Regions from separate parts of the Bradyrhizobium septentrionale genome, predicted to be linked through region 2. Evidence: riboswitches for the same ligand, from Rfam matches in the RefSeq annotation. Region 2 holds a riboswitch; each other region holds the start of a gene.

Region 1 (7,683 bases), 110 kb from region 2:
CTCGACATGGCGGTGCTGTATCCGGGCGGTGCGATCGCGTCCGACGCGATGCCGTGGACGCTGTCGGACGGCCGGCCCTACACCGGCGACGCCTGGCCGCTGCCCGATGATGCCACCTCGCATCCGCGTTCGGCCGGCTGCTTCACCCGTTTCATCCGCGAATGGGTGCGCGAGCGCCAAAAAGTGTCGCTGCTCGAGGGCATCCGCAAATGCGCGCTGATCCCGGCCGAGATTCTGTCGGCGAGCACGCCGGCGATGCGCGCCAAGGGCAGGTTGCAGGCCGGCGCTGACGCCGATGTCGTGGTGTTCGACTTCGAGACCTTGAGCGATCGCGCGACCTTCTCCGCGATGAACCGCCCGGCGGAGGGCGTGCGGCACCTCGTGGTCAGCGGTCAGCCGCTGATCAACGACGGCGTGCTCGATGTCGCGGCGCGGCCGGGCCGGCCGGTGCGCCGGCCCGTCGCCGGAGGCTGACGTGCCGGTCCCGATCCTGCTGGTCGCGGGCTTTCTCGGGGCGGGCAAGACCACCGTCGTGAACCATCTGCTGGCGCATGCGGAAGGGCGGCGCATCGCGGCGGTGGTGAATGATTTCGGCGCGATCAATATCGACGCGGAGCTGATCGCCGGCGCCAGCGATGGCGTGGTCAGCCTGAGCAATGGCTGCATCTGTTGCACGCTGGAGGGCGATCTGCTGCGCACGCTTGCAAGCTTGCTGCGGCGTGATCCCCGTCCCGAGTTCATCGTGATAGAGACCAGCGGGATCGCCGATCCCTCCGACATCGTCCGCAACCTGATGGATCCCGTGATCTGGAAGGAAGCGCCGCTGGAGACCGTGCTGTGCGTGGTCGACGCGACGCAGCCTGCGACGGCGCTGGACGATGCGCTGCTGCGGTCGCAACTGCGGGCGGCCGATGTGGTGGCGCTGAGCAAGGTCGATCTGGCTGATGCCACCGCGCGCGCCGCGATCCGCGACGCCGTACGCGCGGTGCGTCCGGCGGCGGTGGTGGTCGATGCGCTGCATGGCGAGGTGCCGGCAGAATTACTGTTTCCGGCCGATCTCGATCATGTGCCGGCGCCGCGCGAGACCTTGCCGCGACGGCCGGTGTCTGACCGGTTCGAAACGCTGAGCTGGACGTCGGAGCGGCCGGTGCGGTTGCCGCGCTTGCAGCGGGCGATCGGCAGGCTGGCGCCGAAGCTCGCGCGAGCGAAGGGATTGTTCGAGACGGTGGAGCAGCCCGGACGGCTGACGGTGTTTCAACTCGCCGGCGGACGCGCGACCTTGGCTGCGGGCGGCGTGCCGGCACCCGGCGTGCCGCGAACGCGAATCGTGTTCATCGCCGAGATGGGTGCGCTGTCGTGGGCGGAGATCGATGAGGTGATGCAGGGATGCGTCGAAGCCGAGTGATGCGAACTTACGTTTCCCGTCAATCTGAGGTGCGAGCGGAGCGAGCCTCGAAGGATGCACGGCCCGGCTGTTGGCCGTCGATCCTTCGAGACGCCGCTTCGCGGCTCTTCAGGATGACGGGTCAGGAAGTCTCCGCGTCAGCGATACAGGCCGTGTGTCATCGCCGCAGCACCATCCCGCAAAGCACGTGCGCGACAATCGCGCCGAATTGACAGCCCATCCCGCACCACCTATCGTTTCCGCCGACGGTTCCCTTCGGGGATCAAAAGGGAATGCGGTGCGAGGGTAACCCCAATGCCGCAGCTGTCCCCGCAACTGTAAACGGCGAGCCTTTCGTCAATTTGCCACTGGGCCATTCGGTCCGGGAAGGCGTCGACAGGCGACGACCCGTGAGCCAGGAGACCTGCCGTCAGTCGTGGTCACACGCGAGCACATCGGGCGGGGGCGTCCTGGTGGGATCGGAGCACTGCCTTTTGGGCAATGCGCCAGTCCGCGTTCGCGGTGACGTGCCACGTTACCGCGAGTCCTTTCATGTCTCCGTCTTTTCCCGTTGCGCGCCGCTGGCGCCTCGGTCTCGTTTGCTCCCTGTCATCGCTGCTGCTGCCGGCTGAAGGTGAAGCACAAACACCGCCACCAACCAGGCTCGATCCGATCGAGGTCTCGCCCTCGGCATCCGCAAAGCCCAAGCCCGCGGCGCGAAGCAACGACTCGGCGTCGTCGTCGCGGTCACGCTCCAGACCCGCACCGGCCGCCGCAGCCGGCAACACGCCGCGCGCCGCAGCGTCGGGCGCTTCGGGGTCGGCATCGCCGACGCTCAACGCCACCACGCCGGGTAGCACCGGCAGCCGTCTGAATCTAACGCCGCTGCAAACGCCGGCGAGCGTCGAGATCATCACGTCGCAGACCATCGCCGAACGCGGCCAGCATAATGTGACCGATGCCGTCACCCAGGACGCCGCCGGCTTCACCGCATTGTCGGCGCCCGGCAATGGCGGTCTGTCATTCAGCACCCGCGGCTTCGCCGGCAGCAATTCAGTGATGACGCTGTATGACGGCACGCGCTTCTACATCGGCTCGGGGACCCTGACGTTCCCGTACGATACCTGGTCGACGCAACGCATCGAGGTGCTGCGCGGCCCGGCCTCGGTGCTGTACGGCGAAGGCGCGATCGGCGGCGTCATCAACGTGATCCCGAAGAAGCCGCAGGGCACGCCCTACAACGAGGCTGAGGTCTCGCTCGACAGCAACATGACGCGGCGGCTCTCGGTCGACAGCACGGGGCCAATTAATCCCAATGTGTCCTACCGGATCAATGCCACCGGCAACATGTCGGACGGTTGGGTCGATCGCGACAAGACCTCGAATGCGGCGGTCTCGGCCGCGGTGCACGTGCAAGCGTCGGAGAATCTTGCCTTCACGCTCTCCGAGGACTATGGCGACCGCAGCCCGTCGCGCTATTTCGGCACGCCGCTGATCAACGGCGCGATCCAGGACGCGCTGCGCTTCAAGAACTACAACGCGTCGGACAGCACCATCCGCTATCAGGACAGCTGGACCCAGTTCAAGACCGAATGGGACGTCGCCGACGGCATCAAGATCAACAACACGCTGTATTACCTGACCAGCGAGCGGCATTGGCGCGACATCGAGAGCTATACCTGGAATCCGAAGACCAACTTGATCGATCGCGGCAACTATATCGAGATCTTCCACGACCAGAAGCAGGCCGGCAACCGGATGGACGCGACCTTCAGCGGCCACATCTTCGGCCTCGAGAACCGCTTCGTTGCGGGATTCGACGTCAACCACATCGACTTCACCCACACCAACAACTCGCCGTTTGGCGGCGCGTCGTCGGTCAACCCCTACGTCTTCGATCCCGGATCGTTCTTCGCGACGACGACCGCGACATCGCCCGGCTTCAATGCGATCGTCAATCAATACGCGCTGTTTGCGGAGGATCGTCTGTCGCTGACCGATCAATTGTCTGTTGTCACCGGCGTCAGGTACGATCGCCCCGAGGTCGACCGCACCGACTATCGGACGCCGTCGAACAGTTTCGACGTCGCGCTCTCGGGCACCAGCTGGCGCACCGGGGTGGTCTATGAACCGATCAGGAACCTCGCGTTCTATGGTCAGTATGCGGTCGGCGTCGATCCGGTTGGCAATCTGATCTCGCTGTCGGCCACGCAAAAGACCTTCCAGCTTGCCACCGGCAGGCAGACCGAGATCGGAGTCAAGCAGTCGTTCCTGGGCGGGCGCGGCGAGTGGACGCTGGCGGGCTATCAGATCGTCAAGAACAATTTGCTCGTTGCCGATCCGAACAACCCCGCAGGCCTCGCATTGCAGGTCGGCCAGCAATCATCGCGCGGCGTCGAGGCATCGGTCGGACTGGCGTTGGATTATGGCTGGCGTATCGACGCCAATGTCGCGCTGCTGCAGGCGAAGTACGACAACAACAGCCAGCTGGTGAGTGGAAAGCTCGTCAGCTATGCCGGCAACGTTCCGATCAACGTACCGCAGCAGGTGTCGAACATCTGGTTGACCTGGGACTTCGCATCCAACTGGTCGGTCTATGGCGGCGTCCAGATCGTCGGCCAGATGTACTCCGACCTTGCCAACACCCAGTTGCGGCCGGGCTACAATGTGGTCAATGGCGGCGTCAGGTGGAAGCCGGATGACCGCACCACCGTTGCGTTCCGCGTCTACAATCTGTTCGACAAGGTCTACGCGGTGACGTCGCCCTATGCCGGGCAGTGGCTGCTGGGCATGCCGCGCACCGCGGAACTCTCCGTCAACGTGAAGTTCTGATCATGCGCAACGCTCTGATCCGGCGAGGGCGGCGATGGCTGTATGTCGTCCATCGCTGGATCGGCATCGCGACCTGCCTCTTGTTCGCGATGTGGTTCATCTCGGGCCTCGTCATGATGTACGTGGTCTTTCCGCGCCTCACCGACGGCGAGCGCCTGGCCGCGCTCCCGGTCATTTCGTGGGGCAAGGTGCAGATCGCGCCTGATCGCGCGATGGCGATCGCAGGCATGGAGCATTATCCGCGCGATCTGCGGTTGTCGATGATGGACGATGTTCCGGTCTATCGCGTGGCCGGCTGGAATGGAGCCGCCGTCATCACGATTTCGGCGATCGACGGCCGCGTCATCGACCGGATCGCGCCGGATCAGGCGCTGGCCATCGCCGGCCATCACCCCAAAGCGGTGCGTCCGCAATTGCTCGACACGGTGACGCGCGATCAATGGTCGGTCACGGCGCGCTTCGATCCGCTACGGCCGCTCTATCTGATCGGCCTCGGCGACGCTGACGGCACCGAACTCTACGTCTCCGCGCGCAGCGGCGAGATCGCGCTCGACACCACGCGGCAGGAGCGCGTCTGGAACTGGCTCGGCTCGATCCCGCACTGGATCTATCCGACCGTGCTGCGCAAGGACGGCCCGCTGTGGCGGGATGTCGTGCTGTGGATTTCCGGCGTGTGCCTCGTGGTCGCGGTCACCGGCTTCTGGATCGGCATTCTCCGGTTGCGATTGATGCGTCGCTACGCAAGCGGCGCCATCTCGCCCTACCGCGGCTGGATGGCCTGGCATCATATTGCCGGGCTGATCGGCGGCATCTGCGTTTTCACCTGGATGTTCAGCGGCTGGCTGTCGCTCAATCCCGGCGGCGCGTTCTCCGGCCGCGGCGTCACCAGGGACATCGCAATCGGCTACAGCGGGCATGACGCGCCTGACATCGCCGCCGGCTTCCAGTCGTCGCCGTCGGTGCCGGCCGTGGAGGCGCGCTTCGTCTGGATCGGCGGACACAAGCTGATGATGCTTGATGACAGCAATGGCCGTCGCAGCCTCGCCGATCCCGCGACCGGCGTGCCTGTAACTCTATCGCGTGACGAGATCATCGCAGCCGCCCGGCGCGCGGTGCCCGGAGCTGCCATGAACTCGGCCCAACAGCTCGATGAACCCGACGCCTATTGGTACACGCTGCACAACATGCGCGAACTCCCCGTGCTGCGGACCGGCTTTGATGATCCCGCGCAAACCTGGCTGCACATCTCTCCGGTCACTGGTGAAATTCTCGACCGCAGCGACGACAGCCGCCGCTCCTATCGCTGGCTGTTCAACGCGCTGCACAGCCTGGATTTCCCGCTGCTGCTGCGCATCTCGCCTGCACGCGATGTCGTGGTGTGGCTGCTGTCAACCGTCGGCACGATCGTCTCGATCAGCGGCATCGTGATCGGCTGGCGCCGACTGCGTCGCCGGCCGCTACGACGGAGACGCGTGTCTCCCTTGGCGCCTATACGGGAAGCTACTTGACCGTCAGGTGCACGTCCGGCGCCGGCGGGCCGGGGACCCATCCCAATGCAAACCGCTGGCCGGCGATGATCTCATTGCGCGAGAGTTTTGATGCGACCGCATCGCGGAAGCGGAGATAGGCTTCGCGCTGCCGCCCGCCGGTGCGGGCCGCCGCCAGATTGAGCCATTTGTAGGCCAGCACGAAATCCACCGGAACGCCGTGACCCTTGTCGTACGTCAGGCCGAGCATGGCTTGCGCGAACGGGTCGCCTTGCACGGCGCCGCGATAGTAGAGATCGGCGGCGGCGTCATAGGCCTGCGGCACGCCAAAACCGTGCTCATACATGAAGCCGAGCAGGCCGAGAGCGCGTGCATTGCCGCGCTCGGCGGCCGGCGCGAGCTCCCGAGATGCTCTGACATAATCGCCGCGATGGAAGGCGGCCGTTCCGCGCGCAAGGCTGTCGGCGCTCGCGACGGATGCGGTCATCGCCCAGAGCGCGACCGCAAGCGAGGCGCAGAGGCCGGTTCGCAGCGCGCGCATGCGGAGCATCCAGTTGCCCGGCTCAGTGGAAGCTGGTGGTGATCGGCGCATTGGTCGATGTCGTGGCGATGCTGCCGCGCAGTTTCGATCGAAGCTCCTCGGCGACGACCTGGGCGTCGGTACCGTTGCGGATGATCTGCGGGCGGATGAAGATGATCAGCTCGGTGCGCTGGGTGCCGTTGCTCTGATGCCCGAAGGCGTCGCCGAGGCCAGGAATCTGGTCGAGCACGGGAAGCGCATTGCGGTTGCCGCTCTGCTGTTCGCTGATCAGGCCCGCCAGCAGCACGGTCTGGCCATTGGCGACCGCGATCTGGCTCTTGACCCGCCGTTCCGACACCGTCGGCGTCAGGTTTACCGAGCTGCTTTGGGGAACGTTGCTGATCTCCTGCTCGACATCGAGCCGCACGGTGCCGTTGACGCTGACGCGTGGCGAGACCTTCAGGATGATGCCGGTGTTGCGATAGTCGATGGTGTTGACCACCGTGTTGCTCGTGGTCAGCACCGTTGCGCTGCCGGTCGAGACCGGGACGACGTCGCCGACCTGCAGCGTCGCGACCTGGTTGTTGATCACGACCAGCGAGGGATTGGACAACACCTTGACGCTGGTGACGGCATGCAGCGCGTCCAGGATCAGGCTCGGCTGCGTCGCGGAGCCGATCAGGAAGTTGAAGCCCGGGAAGGTCTGGTTGATGAAAGCATTGGTGAGCGAGCCCGCCACCGAGACCGCGCCTGTGGTCGCGTCGGTGGTGGTCGCGGGCGCGCTGGTGGCTTGGGTGCCGAGGATCGAGCCGGTGTTCGGCTTCAGGCCGAGGTTCTGGCTGGTGAGATAGGTCTGCACGCCGTAGGACAGGGTGTTGTTGAGCGTGACTTCGGCGATCGTAGCATCGATGGCGACCTGGAGCTGTGGCTCGTCGATCTGCAGCAGCGTCGACTCGATGATGCGGTAGTTGGCCTGGTCGGCATAGATCAGCAGATTGTTGTTCACGACATCGGGCGTGATGCGGACGTCCTGCAGCACAGGCTGGCCGTTGCCGCCGCCGGCGCCGCGTCCGGCATCCAGCGCGGCATTGTTACCCTGGCCCGCATTGGGATTGTTGGCTTGTCCACCGGCGCCAAATCCCTGGCCCAGGCCTTGGCCGGTCGCACCGGTCCCCGACGTGCCGCGGGATGCGAAGCCGCCCATGCTGGAATTCGAGCCGTTGTTGTTGTTGAGCGACAGGCGGTCGGCGACGCTTGACGTCGACGAGGTGCCGGAGCCCGGCGCGAGCTGGCTGTCGGCACTGTCGAGCAGATTGCCGGAGGAGCCGCCGAGGAACATGTCGGTCAGGACCCGCGCGATCTGGCGCGCATCGCCATACTTGACGCGGTAGACATGGACCGTGGTTCGCGCGGTGTCGTTGCGGTCGAGGCGCTTGATCCAGATCGCGGCCGTGTGCAGC
Region 2 (7,683 bases):
TGATCTAAGCTGCCGCCCTCGACGGATCAAAAGCCATGACCATCCAGCGTTGATGAAACCCGCCACGCCGTTCACCGCAAGGCCCACCCAAGGCGCCTCTAGGAGCTTGTCTGGATAGTCGCTGTTCAAATCTGGTCGGGTCTGATTCAACATTGGGCGATGAGCGAGTATTTTCGGCCTTGGAACATCGATCAGACGCTGCTTCTGCCGCCGAATGTGCAGGACTTCGTGCCGAAAGGCCATGTCTCGCGGTTTATGGTTGATCTGGTGCGGGAGAGCCTCGATCTCAGGGAGATCATGGGCAGCTATGTGAGCGGGCTTGGGCAGCCGCCGTTTGATCCGCGGATGATGGTGGCGCTGCTGCTGCATAGCTATGCGAGTGGGCTGTATTCGTCGCGTCGGATTGCCAAGGCCTGCCGGGAGCGGAACGATTTTGTGATGATCGTGGCGCTGGATGCGCCGGATTTTCGGACGATCAGCGACTTTCGCAAGCGACATTTGAAGGCGCTCGGCGCGCTATTCGTGCAGGTTCTGAAGTTGTGCGAGACGGCCGGGCTGGTCAAGCTCGGTCATGTCGCGCTGGATGGTACGAAGATCAAGGCGAACGCGTCGAAACACAAGGCGATGAGTTATGAGCGCATGAAGAAGCGCGAGGCGGAATTGAAGGCCGAGGTCGCTCGCATGCTGGCGGCCGCCGAGGCGGCGGATGCCTCGGAGGATGAGACTTTCGGCAACAGCGACGAACTGCCGGACTGGACCGTCGACAAGCAGAAACGGCTGGCGAAGATCCAGCAAGCGATGGCGGCGCTGGAAGCGGACGCCAAACTGGCGGCGGAGGAAGAGCGCCGCATCGAGGCCGAAAAGGAACAGCAGCGCCAGGCCGAAGGCCGCAAGAAGCCGGGCAAACCGGCGGCGCTGCCATCGGAGGAACCCAATCCCAAGGCGCAACGCAACTTCACCGATCCGGAAAGCCGCATCATGAAGTCGAAGGATGGCTTCGTTCAGGCCTATAATGCCCAGGCGGCCGTCGATGCACATGCCCAGATCATTGTCGCGCAAGAACTGACCCAGCACGGCAGCGATCAGGGCCAGTTGGTGCCCCTGATCGAGGCCATCGAGAGCAATCTTGGCCGCAAGCCGCGGCAGGCCTCAGCGGATTCCGGCTACTGCAGCGAAGCCAATCTCGAAGCGCTCGACACACGCAGCATCGATGGCTATGTCGCGCCCGGACGCGCCAAGCACCCGACAGTAGCGAACGGAAAAGTCGGCGGCCCGCTGACACAGGCCATGCGAAAGAAGATCGACGATGGCGGCTTCGAAACACCCTACCGATTGCGAAAGCAAGTGGCGGAGCCGGTGTTCGGACAGATCAAACAGGCAAGAGGCTTCCGCCAGTTCCTGTTGCGGGGCATCGAGAAAGTGCGCGCCGAGTGGACAATGATCTGCACCGTCCATAACCTCCTCAAGCTGTTCAACCTCGCAAACGCAGCCTGAGCCTGCTACTCTACAACAAATGCCCGTCACGAAAACATATCTGGACGGGCTCCTAGTCTGACTGAGTCACAAAACCGCCGGCCAGAATCAGCGATGGATGAAGCACGGACCATCAGTCGAGAGGCCGACATGAGCGGGCGTGGCACCAAGACGAGCGAGAAGCGATTTGCGACGTATTTGGAAGGGCTTGCCAGTGTCATCGGTCATGCTGATCGGAAGGCGCCGCTGCGCGACTATTGGGTCGGCCTGATGGCCTGTGGCGGTCGCAAGAGCGTGGAGCCGATGGCGGCGGTGACAGCTCCGGAACGGACGGCCGCCCAGCATCAATCGCTGCTGCATTTCGTCGGCAGCGGCGCCTGGTCGGATGAGAAGGTGCTGGGCAAGGTACGTGAGATGGTCCTGCCGGCGATTGAACGCCAGGGCCCCATCGAAGCCTGGATCATCGACGATACCGGATTTCCAGAGGACCAGCCTACCAAATACTGGCTCTCGACATTGCCGGAGGATGTGGCATTCCGGACTCTCGTTGAGACGGCTAAATTGCGCTGGCGCATCGAACGCGACTATCAGGAACTCAAGCAGGAGGTCGGGCTCGGCCACTTCGAGGGACGCGGCTGGCGCGGCTTTCATCATCACGCAACAATGTGCATCGCAGCCTACGGATTCGTGATCTCCGAGCGGGAGACGATTCCCCCTCAGGCACTCGGCACGCCCGGCCGATCCTGCTCGATCGCATTCCCGCAGATTACAGACCCCGCGGATTTGGCGCTGCGGACCCAACGTCACATTCCAAATTCGATCGCGACGATGCGACGGCGCCTCGAACATGGGCTCGTCCGAACGCTGTCGAGATGTCCTTGTTGTGCGATCAAGTTCGACCACTAGACAGATCATCGTTTGTGACGCAGTAGGACTAGGGACGTTAAAAGGAAATCGCAGCAGCCCGCTGCCAAAAAGATCCAGGTGCATTCGGATTCGCGGACCCGCTCGCAGCTCGGATCTGAGATCATTGAATGCGCATCTAACTGGTGGCATGTGCCAAGTCTCACTTGGCACGTCTTCGATTCGATCACCACGCGGGCTGTATCTCTATGTGGCGCCGAGCATCGGCTCACCCATCATCAAGCTCGCTCATGGCCTCATCCATATCCGACTGGGAATCGCTTATGACTTGCGTGGCGACGGAAACGAGAGCCTTTTCGAATGCTCGGCGCAGTAGCGCTGCACGCGTGTCATCGCCGCCGCTCTCGGCGGTATCGGAGGGGGCGCCAACCTGCGGCGCTGTTGCATTAATATCGGCTGCGTTCATGTCGTAACACCCGGATAGCGGCGTCGCCGCGAGATGACCTATCCGCTTCATGCTAGCAGGGGCAGCTTGCGAAAAGCTGACTAAGATCGAGCCCCCTTGGCGGCTTCATCCATGACCACGCAAGTGAGGACAACCGCTGTGCCGGCAAGGTCATTACTGCGATCGGAGCTCTGGTAAATCATGGCGCCAAAACACTTGGCCACGTCAGCAAGCGCGACGGCGACTGTTGCGCGTTGAAGGCTCAGTGGTACCACAAGCATTTGTGGAGCTATCGTGCTCGATCTGGCGCGCGCGGCAAGCCACCGAGATCGCACGATCATGGCAGGGACGCACCTCACGCCAGTTCCACAAGAAGAGCAACACCTTGCTGGCGCAGCTCGATCGCATTCTCGACCGCTTTGAATTGCAAGCCAAACGTTGCGCGTCATGAGATTATCCCTCGCCAGCATCGCCCAGAACCTTCGCCGAACGGATTCCTATCCAACGCGGGCTCGCATAGGCACCCGTCATCGCGACGGAGCATCGAAATCAAAATGCTGCCACTCTTTTCACGGAATGGGCCGAAGCAGGGGGGGGCATTTGCTCGAACAGAGCGTTGCGGGCCCGGACCCGGAGCGGACGTGGCGTCCTGCGTCTCGACTCCCCTGGCACAAGCCTTGACGAATCTCGACGCGCGGCGTCTGTATGTAGATCTGCCACGGTCTTCCATTCTGCATCTAGTAGGATGGAAGCTAAGAGGGAACCCGGTGCGCCGGTAACGGCTATTCCGGGGCTGCCCCCGCAACTGTAAGCGGCGAGCGGTTGTCATAATGGTCACTGGCCGCGACAGCACCGGGAAGGCCGACAGCCGCAGCGACCCGCGAGCCAGGAGACCTGCCGCGACAGAATAGAACGTCCTCGGGCGGGGTGCCCCGTGCGTCGCTTGCAGCCTGGGACGTTTGACCCGTCTCCTCGCAAGTCGTGCGCGTGGCTTCACCCCCTAACATCGCGGGGTTGCCGATGTCGCCGTCTTACGATTTCAATCAGCATGGTCATCTAATTGAGTGGCCGAGTGTGCGGCCGTGGCCGGCGCGGCCAAAGTCTGCCGCGCCTCAGCGGTGTGTTGTGCCGCCGCCGTCATCGGCTCCGCTGCCGCGGCCTCTCGCGCCATTGCCAAAGCCGTCCGATCTCACGCTCGATCGATCGCGCGACGGCCTGCTGACCGCGTTCGGCAAGCTAACGCTGACCGATCGCTATCTGCTCGTCGGCGAAAGCATCCAGGACATGTTCGCGCGGGTGTCCTGTGCCTTCGCGGACGATGTTGCGCACGCCCAACGTCTCTATGACGCGATGTCTCGGCTGTGGTTCATGCCAGCCACGCCGGTGCTGTCCAATGGCGGCACCACGCGCGGCCTGCCAATCTCGTGCTTCCTTAACTCGGTGTCGGACTCGCTCGAAGGAATCGTTGGCACCTGGGACGAAAACGTGTGGCTTGCCTCCAACGGGGGCGGTATCGGCACGTACTGGGGCAATGTTCGCTCGATCGGAGAGAAGGTGAAGGGCGGCGTCAGCTCAGGCGTCATCCCGTTCATCCACGTCATGGACGGCCTGACGCTGGCGATCAGCCAGGGCTCGTTGCGGCGCGGCTCGGCGGCGGTCTATCTCGATATCCAGCATCCCGAGATCGAGGAGTTTCTCGAGATCCGCAAGGCGTCCGGCGACTTCAACCGCAAGAGCCTCAACCTGCATCACGGCATCAACCTCACCGACGAGTTCATGCGTGCCGTGGGCGCCGGCACCGCGTTCGCTCTGCGCAGCCCGAAGACGAACGAGGTCGTCCGCGAGATCGACGCGCGACAGCTATGGCAACGCATTCTTGAGAACCGGTTGCAGACAGGCGAGCCTTATCTCTTGTTCATCGACACCGTGAATCGCGCGCTTCCCAAGCACCAGCGCGAGCTCGGTCTCAAGGTCTCGACCTCCAACCTGTGCAGCGAGATTACGCTCCCGACCGGCATCGACCATCGCGGCGAGGAGCGCACCGCGGTGTGCTGTCTGTCATCGCTCAACCTCGAGACCTGGGACCAATGGAATGAGGAACCCGGCTTCATCGAGGACGTCATGCGCTTCCTTGACAACGTGCTCACCCACTTCATCACGACGGCGCCGGAGGGTATGAAGCGGGCCCGCTACGCCGCCCTGCGCGAGCGCTCCGTCGGACTTGGCGTGATGGGCTTCCACTCGTTCCTCCAGGCGAATGGCATTCCAATGGAGAGTGGCTTGGCGAAATCATTCAATCTAAAGATGTTTCGGAAGATCCGGGGTGATGCCGACGCGGCATCCGTCGCCCTTGCTCGCGAGCGTGGCCCGTGCCCGGATGCCCTGGAACGTGGCGTGATGGAGCGCTTCAGCCAGAAGATCGCGATCGCGCCGACTGCTTCGATCAGCATCATCTGCGGCGGCACCAGCGCATGCATCGAGCCGATCCCGGCCAACATCTACACCCACAAGACGTTGTCTGGTGCCATCTCGGTACGTAATCCTCATCTGACCAGGGTACTGATCGCCAAGGGCGCCGACACCCCGGTGACCTGGCAGTCGATCATTGCGCAGGAGGGTTCGGTCGCCCATCTCGACATTCTGTCGGAACACGAGAAAGCGGTGTTTCGCACCGCCTTCGAGGTCGACCAGCGCTGGATCGTCGAGCTTGCAGGCGACCGGGCCGCATTCATCTGCCAGAGCCAGTCAATCAACCTCTATCTGCCGGCCGAGGTCGATAAGTGGGACCTCCACATGCTGCACTGGACGGCGTGGAAGCGTGGGGTGAAGAGCCTTTATTACTGCCGTTCAAAATCGATCTCGCGCGCGGCGTTCGCCGGCAAGATCGTCGACGATGACGAGGCCGCGCCGCGGCAGCCGCCTGCGCAGCGCGCCGATTATGAGGAGTGCCTCGCATGTCAATGATCGATCTCTCGTCTGTCGATCCGCGCACGCTGATCGGCAAGGGGCGCGTTGGTCTCCTTGACTCGACGGGCAGCTATGACGTTGATCGCTACGCTTGGGCCTACGAGTTCTGGAAGCGTCAGCAGCAGACGCATTGGATGGCCGAGGAGGTGCCGCTCGGCAACGACCTCAAGGACTGGGCGTCGGACCGCGTCACCGCCAGCGAGCGCGCGCTGCTCACCCAGATCTTTCGCTTCTTTACTCAGTCGGACATCGAGGTCGGTGACAATTATCTCAAGCGATACATCCCGATTTTCCAGCCGCTCACCGTCCAGATGATGATGGCGGCCTTCACGAACATGGAGACGGTCCACATCGACGCCTATGCGCTGCTGCTCAAGACGCTCGGCATGCCCAAGACCGAGTTCGAGGCATTTCGCAGCTATGCGCAAATGCGCGCCAAGGCGGACTACATGCACGAGTTCGGCGTTGACACCGTGGCCGATGTCGCGCGCACCCTGGCTATGTTCGGCGCCTTTACCGAAGGCATGGCGTTGTTCGCGAGCTTCGCTATGCTGCTCAATTTTCCGCGCCACAACAAGATGAACGGCATGGGACAGATCGTAAGCTGGTCGGTGCGCGACGAGAGTCTCCACTGCGAGGGCGTCATCAAGCTGTTTCACGAATGGCACCGCGAGACCGGCGCCGTGACGCGCTCGGTCCGTGACGACATCGTCGATGTCGCCAGAACGATGGTAAAGCTGGAGGAGAACTTCGTCGATCTCGCCTTTGGCCTGGGCAAGATCGAGGGCATGCGTCCTGAGCAGATCCACGCCTACGTCCGTTATGTCGCCGACTGGCGACTGACCCAACTCCGGATTGCCCCGGTTTTCGGCTTCTTCAAGGCCGAGGAGGATGGGTTCACGCAGCTCAAGCCGCATCCGCTGCCTTGGCTCGTCGAGATTCTCAATGGGGTCGAGCACGCCAATTTCTTCGAGCAGCGCGCCACGGAGTACTCCAAGGCGGCGAGCCGAGGCAGCTGGGACGGCGAGGACGGGGTGTGGGCGGCTTTCGGCCGTATGTAGGCAACCGGAACAGCATGCGTCCGTTCATACATCTTGGAGGTTCGCGGAAGTCCTCTGCTGCGGCTTCCGGCGGCACAGCGGACTCAAGCGGCATCATCCACGCCGCTCGAAAATCATAACGGGGGAACACCCGCCCACGGGGCTGATGTACCAAAGTGAAGTCTGATCTTGTGTAACCGGTATGAGCTCCCACGTCTGCGGAGATCAGCGGGCGCGTGGGTAGCGGATCGGCATCCAATATTGGCGCATGGCCTCGACGACCGCTGGAATATCGGCGTAGGCGTTACGCAGAAAGTCGGCAGTCTCGCGGCCGCTTCGGGGGGATCCGAGCATCGGCTGCCCCTGATCGTCGCGACAGTGCAACAGAATGGGCAGAAGCAGGCCGTGATTGACATTGCTGGTGTCCAGCATCGGCGCCCACGCCGACAGCCTGAGCCGCATCGCGGCATGGAAACCCTGGCACCAGGGACGCGGATCGACGTCGCCATTGGGGTTGCGCCGGTGTATCGGCTCGAACCGATCGGGGGCAGTCGAGAGGGTGTTGCTGATGTCGTTGTGGCGCAGCGCAACGGCGGAGATCGCGGCGAACTCCGGCGTGCCGCCATGGTTGAACGCGTCGGCATCGATCGCGAGCAGCGGGCAGATCCAATCGAGCGGGCTCATCGAGACCGGTCCGGCTACGATCGCGGCAGCATAGCCGTCGAGCATGGGAATGCTAGTGGCGGCAGGATGGCGATCGATGCGAGCCTGGAGCCATCGCTCGAGGTCCGCAAGCGGCATCGCGGCTGACGGCATCGACGATGCTGCTTTATGGCGACGTGGGCTCATGCCGCTGCCTGCGGTGTGCGCCGGCGCGCCGCCTTCCAGTTCCAG
Region 3 (7,683 bases), 1.1 Mb from region 2:
CCTACCAACCTCACGCCGAGTCGAGCTGCGTGACGGCAGATTATCCAGCCGCTATGTGCAGAACTTGGGTTAAGTCACAAGCCGCGGCGAAAATGCGAATTCTGCAAGAACAGCGCGGACAATTGCGGCGCCGTGAAGGACACTGAACCTTAGCTTGAGCGATCTGCTACCTTGTTCCTCCATGGAGCCCACAATGATCATCGATCTGTTGCTTCGAGAGCATCGCAATATTGATCTTCTTCTGACTTTCCTCCAACGCGAATTGGAGGTTTTCGAGCATGGGACCCGTCCGGACTATGAGGTCATTCGCGCGATCCTCAGCTACTTCGAGGTTTACCCGGCGATGTACCATCATCCTCAAGAAGACTTGATTTTCTCAAAGCTCGAGACTCGCGATCCGGATGCGGCTGCGATCGTCGGCAATCTCGCACATGAACACCAGGAAGTCGTCGACCGTCTGCACCACGCCGTTCAAGCTATTGATGGGATCCTCGCGGATCGTGAACTCGTTCGGCAAGACGTCGGCAATATCGTACGCGACTTTATCGTACGCGAGCGGCACCACATGATGTTGGAAGAACGAGATTTCTTTCCCGCCGCCGTTCTGGCTCTATCCCCTCAGGATTGGACCGACATCGCTTCTGCTCTCACCGATCATGGTGATCCCCTATTCAGCGAAGCAGCAAGGGCGACCTCCGATGCGCTAAGAGCGCATATCCTAGAATTGGAGCAAGAAGCTGAAGCCGAACGGAGTTCGGTCGCTCTTTCCTCCGGAATGGCCGGCAGCCCGCTACATGGCCTCACGAGGGACGGCTAATATCCTTCGGGAGAGGAATACTTTCTCCCTTTGCTCATGCAGGCCCAATTGGATCAAAACGAGAACTGGCCTGCATGCCGCCCATTGCTGCGGCATCACCGCTTCATCGCGATCCAGGGACGATATACGCCGTGGGCATGCCCTACCAATTTGGCTTCAGACTCGCCACTGCCATCAGCCACCAATTAAACTGACGCAGCGCAAAAACCTATCCGGCGTATCTGCGATTTGGACCCAGAGAAGAAGAATGCGACCCGACTTGGCAAAATCCTACGGGCAGCACTCCCTGCCACGCTACACCAGCTATCCGACGGCTCCCCATTTCTCGGCGTCAGTTAGCGAATCCGACTATCAAGCGTGGCTCAAGTCGTTAGGCGGCCAGCAGTCCGCCTCGATTTACGTGCACGTGCCATTTTGCCGAAGCATGTGCTGGTACTGCGGCTGCCACACATCTGTCATGAAACGCCAGGAGCCGCTCGCGACCTATGCAACCGCACTGCGAACTGAAGCCTACCTCATTGGAGAAACCATCGGTCGACGACAACCGGTCTCCCATGTCCACTTCGGCGGCGGCACGCCGACGATCATGACACCTGAAACGTTTGCTGATCTGGTCGCCTCGTTGCGCTATTCGTTCGCAATTTTGCCTGATGCCGAGATCGCCGTAGAGATCGATCCACGCATATTGACCGAGCCGATGGCCGAGGCGCTAGGCTATTGCGGGGTCAACAGGGCGAGCCTAGGTGTCCAAAGCCTCGATCCGGTTGTTCAACGGGCCATTGGCCGTCTGCAGAGCTTCGAACAGACCGCAGTATCGGTCGATCGTCTACACCGCGCCGGCATCGGCCGGATTAATTTCGACCTGCTCTATGGGCTGCCCCAGCAGACCGTCGTTTCCTGCCTCGACACTCTCTCCAAATGTCTCGAACTGCATCCGGATCGGTTCTCGGTGTTTGGCTACGCGCACGTTCCTTTCCTTAAGAAGCATCAACGCAAGATCGATGGATCCACTCTGCCCGACAGCGTCGAGCGACACCTGCAATCGGAAACGATCGCGCAAGCTTTGGTCGACGCTGGATATGTACGCATCGGCATCGATCACTTCGCCCTGCCGGACGACAATCTCGCCCTGGCACGGCAGGAAGGCAGGTTGAGGCGCAACTTTCAAGGTTATACGGATGATTCGGCGGACACCCTCCTTGGACTCGGCGCCAGCGCCATTGGCCAGATGCAACAAGGGTTCGTCGCGAACGCTGTGTCGATAAAGGACTACCTTGCTCGCATCGCCGAGGAACGGCTGGCCACGATGAAGGGCTATTTGCTGGCCGACGACGATCGCTTCCGCGCCGAAATCATCGAGCGACTCATGTGCGGCATGGCAGTCGATCTTTGCGAGACATGCCGTCGTTACGGCAAGGATCCGAGCCTGGCCGTCGTCGATCGTTCTCGACTCGCCAACCTGATCGCAGATGGAGTTGCCGTACTGGACGACGGTCGACTTTCCGTGGTCGATGGCGCAGAGTTTCTGGTCCGGAGCGTCGCATCTTCGTTCGACGCGCACCTCCCTGGGTCGAGGGCTACGCACAGTCGGGCGGTTTGAACCGAAGCCAACCCGATCCGGTTCCGATCGGAGATCAACATCACCAAATCGGCTTCTGGTTAGGAGTATCGCACGGCTGATAGCACGCCGATTTGGCATCCGGTCCCGAGCTATCTACAAGCGTCGTCACACCCACTACGTCGAGCCGCACGTAGATTTCAAACACTCGTTGGAACCGAGGATTCCAATCGGGCGACAACGGTTTGACCAACGACCGACCGAATCTGGCCTAACTCAAGCTGCTCATTTCATTGGTGATGATGAGGTCCTTGCGTGCGCGATTTTGGTATGTCTCGGTGATTGAGCGTATTGTTTGCGGGCAGGAGAGCGCACCACGTTTTGCGGCCCGTTGCCTTCCATGCGGCGATCGCTCCACATCATCGCCCACCCATGCTCGACTCAGCGAGTCGTTGAGACAGTCCTCATCAGCAACAACCTTGGTGTAGTTTTCTAATCCTTGGCTATATTGGCCGCATACCAGGGCATAATTGAGTTACGATCATCCTGTGCCTTAACTGGGACTTAGATTTTCGGCGAATGTCCTCGCCGAGATCGAGCCGTCGGCCGTGCTCCCTCTGCCGATGGAAGTGGCCGCGATGCCTAGCAGCGTCGCTCCTCCCAGACTCGACTTCCGCCCGGCCGCTAAACGCGGCCGGGCCTTTTGTATTCACGAAGGCTCTCCCGGGACTATCGAGATCTCCTTAAGCCGATCAGCTCGACGAAAGACCTGACCAAGGATCAATGGCCTATTGGAGCGGATGCAGCGCGCAGTTCGCGGGCCGCAGCGACCATGTTGACAAGTGCCGGGCGAACCTCCTCCCATTTGCGTGTCTTCAAGCCACAGTCCGGATTGACCCAGAGCTGCGACCGCTGCAGCCGCTTCAGAGCCAAGGCCATGAGCTCCTTCATCTCGCCGGTCTCGGGAACGCGTGGGGAATGAATGTCGTACACGCCTGGCCCAATTTGGTTCGGATAGTTGTAGTTCCTGAACGCGTCGAGCAGTTCCATCTTCGAGCGCGAAGTCTCAATCGAGATGACATCTGCGTCCATTGCAGCAATCGCATGGATGATGTCGTTGAATTCTGAGTAACACATGTGGGTATGAATCTGAGTTTGTTCGGCGACGCCCGATGAGCAGATGCGGAAGCAATCTCCAGCCCACTCGAGGTAAACGGTCCACTGCGCACGACGCAATGGCAAGCCTTCGCGTAGTGCAGCCTCATCGATCTGGATCATGGAAGCACCCGCATTCTCGAGATCGCCGACTTCATCTCGAATTGCGAGCGCAATCTGACGGCAGACTTCGCTTCGGGGAATATCCTCGCGAACGAACGACCAGTTCAAGATCGTTACTGGTCCGGTCAACATCGCCTTCATCGGCCTTTTGGTTAGCGACTGCGCATAGCGCCACCAGTCCACCGTGATCGGCTTCGGCCGCGAGACATCTCCAAACAGGATCGGCGGCCGGACACAGCGCGAGCCATAGGATTGCACCCAACCGTTTTTGGTAAATGCGAAGCCGGAGAGTTGCTCGCCGAAGTACTGCACCATGTCATTGCGCTCAAACTCGCCATGGACGAGCACGTCCAGACCGATGTCTTCCTGCCAACGTACGGCGCGCGCCGTCTCTTCCTTGAGGAACTTGTCGTATTGCTCGTCGCTCATCGCGCCTCGCGCATGCGCCGCCCGGGTATTACGGACCTCTGAGGTCTGAGGAAACGATCCGATCGTCGTGGTCGGGAACGCTGGCAGCCCGAAGCGCTTGCGTTGGATCTCGGCCCGACTGGCAAATGGGCTGGCGCGCCGGCGCATGGCCTGGTTGATCGCACTCAGCCGGACAACGACATTGGCATCTCGGATCTTCGGCGACGTCCGGCGGACGGCTGCGGCACACTCCGATTCCGCAAGAGCTTTCGCAACATTCTGGTCGCCTGCGAGTGCCCGCGCCAAGGTCGCAAGCTCACGCATCTTCTGAACCGAGAAAGCAAGCCAGCTCTTGACGTCGGAGGCGAGCCCGGTCTCGAGTTCAACATCGACCGGCACATGAAGCAGCGAGCAGGATGGGGCGATCTGTACGCGGTCCTTACCAAGCTTCGCAATCGCGGGGTCCAGTCGCTGGCGGAGCGCCGACAAATTCGATCGCCAAACATTCCTACCGTCTATGACGCCGAGCGACATGACGAGGTCACTTCGGCCGCTCGCAATGATCTGGCTCAATAACTCTGGCGCGCGAACCAGATCGACGTGAAGCCCGGCAACAGGCAGGCGCAGGGCAGCGTCCAGATTGTCGCAGAGGCCACCGAAATAGCTTGCAACCATGATCTTGATGGCCGGCCCTTCCTTTGCGAGCCGGCCATAAGCATGTACCAAGGAGTTTCGCGAACTCTCATCCAGATCAAGGACTAGCCAAGGTTCGTCGAATTGAACCCAATTTGCCCCGCGTTTGGCCAATTCCTTCAAAAGCTCAATATAGACCGGTATCAGGTCATCCAGCAGTGACAGTGGCTGGAACGCACGATCGGCACTCTTGCCAAGCTTCAAGAATGTAACCGGCCCGATCAGGACAGGGCGCGTCTGAAAGCCAAGGGCCTTGGCTTCCTCGTACTCCTCGATTGGTTTGCGAGAGGATAGTCTGAAAGTCTGCCCCGGGTGAAATTCCGGGACCATGTAATGGTAGTTGGTGTCGAACCATTTGGTCATCTCCTGCGCGGGTGCGCCATATCCACGCGACGGGTGACCGCAACTCCCATCCTGACCGTCGCATTGTGACCCGCGTGCCATGGCGAAGTATGTCTTGAGCGAAATGGATCCGGCATTCGTCTCGTAGACTTCTGGGATGGCACCAACCATGACACTGGTGTCGAGCACCTGGTCGTACAGCGAGAAATCGTTCGATGGGATCACGGTGATACCGAGAGACCTCTGGCGAGCCCAATTTGCGGCACGTAGGCCAGCTGCATCCTCGAGCAACTGCTGTTCGGCGATTTTTCCGGCCCAGTAACTTTCGAGCGCAACCTTGAGCTCTCGCCTTGGACCGATGCGTGGCGTTCCGAGTGTGGCAACCGGAAGAGAGAGAAGAGACATAGCGTTAACCCCATATTGGGGGCAAAGGCCATGGCGGACGCAGGCAGAAGAAGTCGCGCGAGCGACCGCTGCTTGGCGCACCACCGGGACACCCCGCCCGTGGACGAAGATAGTGTCGGGGCAGGTCTCCTGGCTCGCGGCTCAGCGCTGCTGTCCGGCCTTCCCGAAACCGTCAGGCTTCAGTGACTTCGTTGGACAGCGGCTCGCCGCTCACAGTTGCGGGGACAGCGCCGGCATTGACACCGGCTTCCCTCTTAGCTCCGGCCTAATGAGACTGGAGAACCTCGACACCTTCAATTATCGGCAAAAGGGATGTTCCGTCAACCTCGCGAATTCATGTTGCGATCTGCTAATGTGCCTAGCGGCATGCCCACCGTTCATCCTCGATGCAGAAGTCGCTCTGCAATCACGGACATCGGATGACATCCCGAAAGTCCCTCCGCGTGGGCAGCGACAAATCCGAATACGCCGCCTTTGCGCCGAGGACCACTTGGTCGAACAGACGGCTTTCATGCAAGCTGGCCCCGGTTCATCAAGCACGGCGCGCTGCCTTCTCCAAGCAATCAACGATCCACCGAATAAGATAGCATACGCGGCGCGAGGTGTTTCTGTGATGCCAGCCATTTCTGGTAGGCGTCACTCAGAGCTGGCTCCGCAAATTCGGACAGTAGCTTGAGTGGATTTTCTGCCTGACAGCGGCGAGGATTCTTGCCGCGAATCAGGAGCGAAGATGACGAAGAAGAGCCGCCGGATGCATTCTCCGGCATTCAAGGCGAAGGTTGCTTTGGCTGCGGTCAAAGGCGACAAGACGCTGGCGGAGCTGGCGCAACTGTTTGATGTTCATCCGAACCAGATCACGATCTGGAAAAACCAGCTCCTGGAAGGCGCCGCCGGCGTGTTTGGGCATGACAAGGCGTCGGCCGAGACGCCGGTCGATTTGAAGGCGTTACATGCCAAGATCGGCGAGCTGGCGTTGGAAAACGATTTTTTGTCCGGCGCGCTCACCAAGGCGGGCCTGCTGAGCGCAAAGCGATGATCGACCGCGGTCATGATCTTTCTATCGTGCGCCAGGCGAAGGTCCTGAAGCTGGCTCGCAGCACGGTCTACTATGAACCTCGGCCAGTTTCGGCCGAGGACCTTGCCTTGATGCGTCGGCTCGATGAGCTGCATCTCGATTATCCCTTCGCGGGAGCGCGTATGCAGCGATCGTTGCTGCGGCGGGAGGGCGTATACGCCGGTCGCCGCCACATCGCGACGCTGATGAAGCGCATGGGGATCGAGGCGGTCTATCGTCGCCCGAACACGAGTAAGCCGGCACCGGGTCACAAGATCTACCCGTACCTGTTGCGCGGATTGAAGATCGAGCGGCCCGACCAGGCGTGGGCAATGGACATCACCTACATTCCGATGCGGCGTGGCTTCGTCTATCTCGCGGCGGTCGTCGATGTGTTCAGCCGACGGGTCCTGGCCCATCGCGTCTCGATCACAATGGAGGCGGCCTTCTGCGTCGAAGCGGTCCAGGAGGCGTTGGCGAAGCACGGCAGGCCCGAGATTTTCAACACGGACCAGGGCAGCCAGTTCACCAGCCTCGAGTTCACCGATGTGCTGCTGGACGCGAAGATCGCCATCAGCATGGACGGCAAGGGCGCCTGGCGCGACAACGTGTTTGTCGAGCGGCTCTGGCGCACGGTCAAATACGAAGAAGTTTATCTCCGCGCCTACGACAGCGTGTCCGAGGCGCGAGCGTCAATTGCCAAGTATCTGGCCTTCTACAATCAGGGACGCCCTCACTCGAGCCTTGACGGGCGCACGCCCGACGAGGCTTACTTCGGCACGCAAGCTATGGTGATCGCCGCATGACCGTCGCCGACGATTTTGTCGTCGCTCTGGTCGGGCTACGCCCTCCCGACGCAACGACAAAATCGTAAGGCCCCGCGTTCAGCATAACCCGGCAGGAATCCACTTAAATCCCGCGGGGCGCTGTCCAAACAACCGGCGCCAGCTCTCTCGGACACTTTTTGGCGATACTGCCCAGGCAAGCATATCAACCAAACCAAGGAGACCGGCTCGCAATGAAAATGGCTGTTTGGAGTGCCCTCGGTGTCTTTGCTGTTGCCGTCTCGGCGGTCGGCTTGTTCGGATTGATGGTAAGACCGCTCTTGAGTAACGCCGCTCGACAGAT

The links. A riboswitch is a leader RNA that binds a small molecule or an ion and turns the genes downstream of it on or off. The one in region 2 is predicted to bind cobalamin.
Region 1: linked by a shared signal. The riboswitch ahead of HAP48_RS10475 (TonB-dependent receptor) and the one ahead of HAP48_RS11020 (ribonucleoside-diphosphate reductase subunit alpha) in region 2 are both predicted to bind cobalamin.
Region 3: linked by a shared signal. The riboswitch ahead of metE (5-methyltetrahydropteroyltriglutamate--homocysteine S-methyltransferase) and the one ahead of HAP48_RS11020 (ribonucleoside-diphosphate reductase subunit alpha) in region 2 are both predicted to bind cobalamin.

Annotation. Positions count from the first base shown of each region.
Region 1 is NZ_CP088285.1:1,803,750-1,811,432, reverse strand. Features, by position in the region: gene HAP48_RS10485 (amidohydrolase family protein) at 1-474, shown strand, start outside; gene HAP48_RS10480 (CobW family GTP-binding protein) at 476-1,405, shown strand; cobalamin riboswitch at 1,635-1,830, shown strand; gene HAP48_RS10475 (TonB-dependent receptor) at 1,937-4,216, shown strand; gene HAP48_RS10470 (cytochrome b family protein) at 4,219-5,724, shown strand; gene HAP48_RS10465 (tetratricopeptide repeat protein) at 5,717-6,190, opposite strand; gene gspD (type II secretion system secretin GspD) at 6,267-7,683, opposite strand, start outside.
Region 2 is NZ_CP088285.1:1,916,005-1,923,687, forward strand. Features, by position in the region: partial or broken gene HAP48_RS11000 (cation diffusion facilitator family transporter) at 1-102, opposite strand, end outside; gene HAP48_RS11005 (IS1182 family transposase) at 160-1,494, shown strand; partial or broken gene HAP48_RS51055 (transposase) at 1,744-1,902, shown strand; partial or broken gene HAP48_RS51060 (transposase) at 1,963-2,405, shown strand; gene HAP48_RS11015 (hypothetical protein) at 2,606-2,803, opposite strand; cobalamin riboswitch at 3,485-3,698, shown strand; gene HAP48_RS11020 (ribonucleoside-diphosphate reductase subunit alpha) at 3,953-5,746, shown strand; gene HAP48_RS11025 (ribonucleotide-diphosphate reductase subunit beta) at 5,737-6,810, shown strand; gene HAP48_RS11030 (YecA/YgfB family protein) at 7,015-7,605, opposite strand; gene tnpC (IS66 family transposase) at 7,635-7,683, opposite strand, start outside.
Region 3 is NZ_CP088285.1:790,357-798,039, forward strand. Features, by position in the region: gene HAP48_RS05695 (helix-turn-helix domain-containing protein) at 1-73, shown strand, start outside; gene HAP48_RS05700 (hemerythrin domain-containing protein) at 194-817, shown strand; gene hemN (oxygen-independent coproporphyrinogen III oxidase) at 1,065-2,417, shown strand; gene metE (5-methyltetrahydropteroyltriglutamate--homocysteine S-methyltransferase) at 3,156-5,501, opposite strand; cobalamin riboswitch at 5,604-5,803, opposite strand; one part of gene HAP48_RS05715 (IS3-like element ISRj2 family transposase) at 6,232-6,484, shown strand; one part of gene HAP48_RS05715 (IS3-like element ISRj2 family transposase) at 6,484-7,361, shown strand.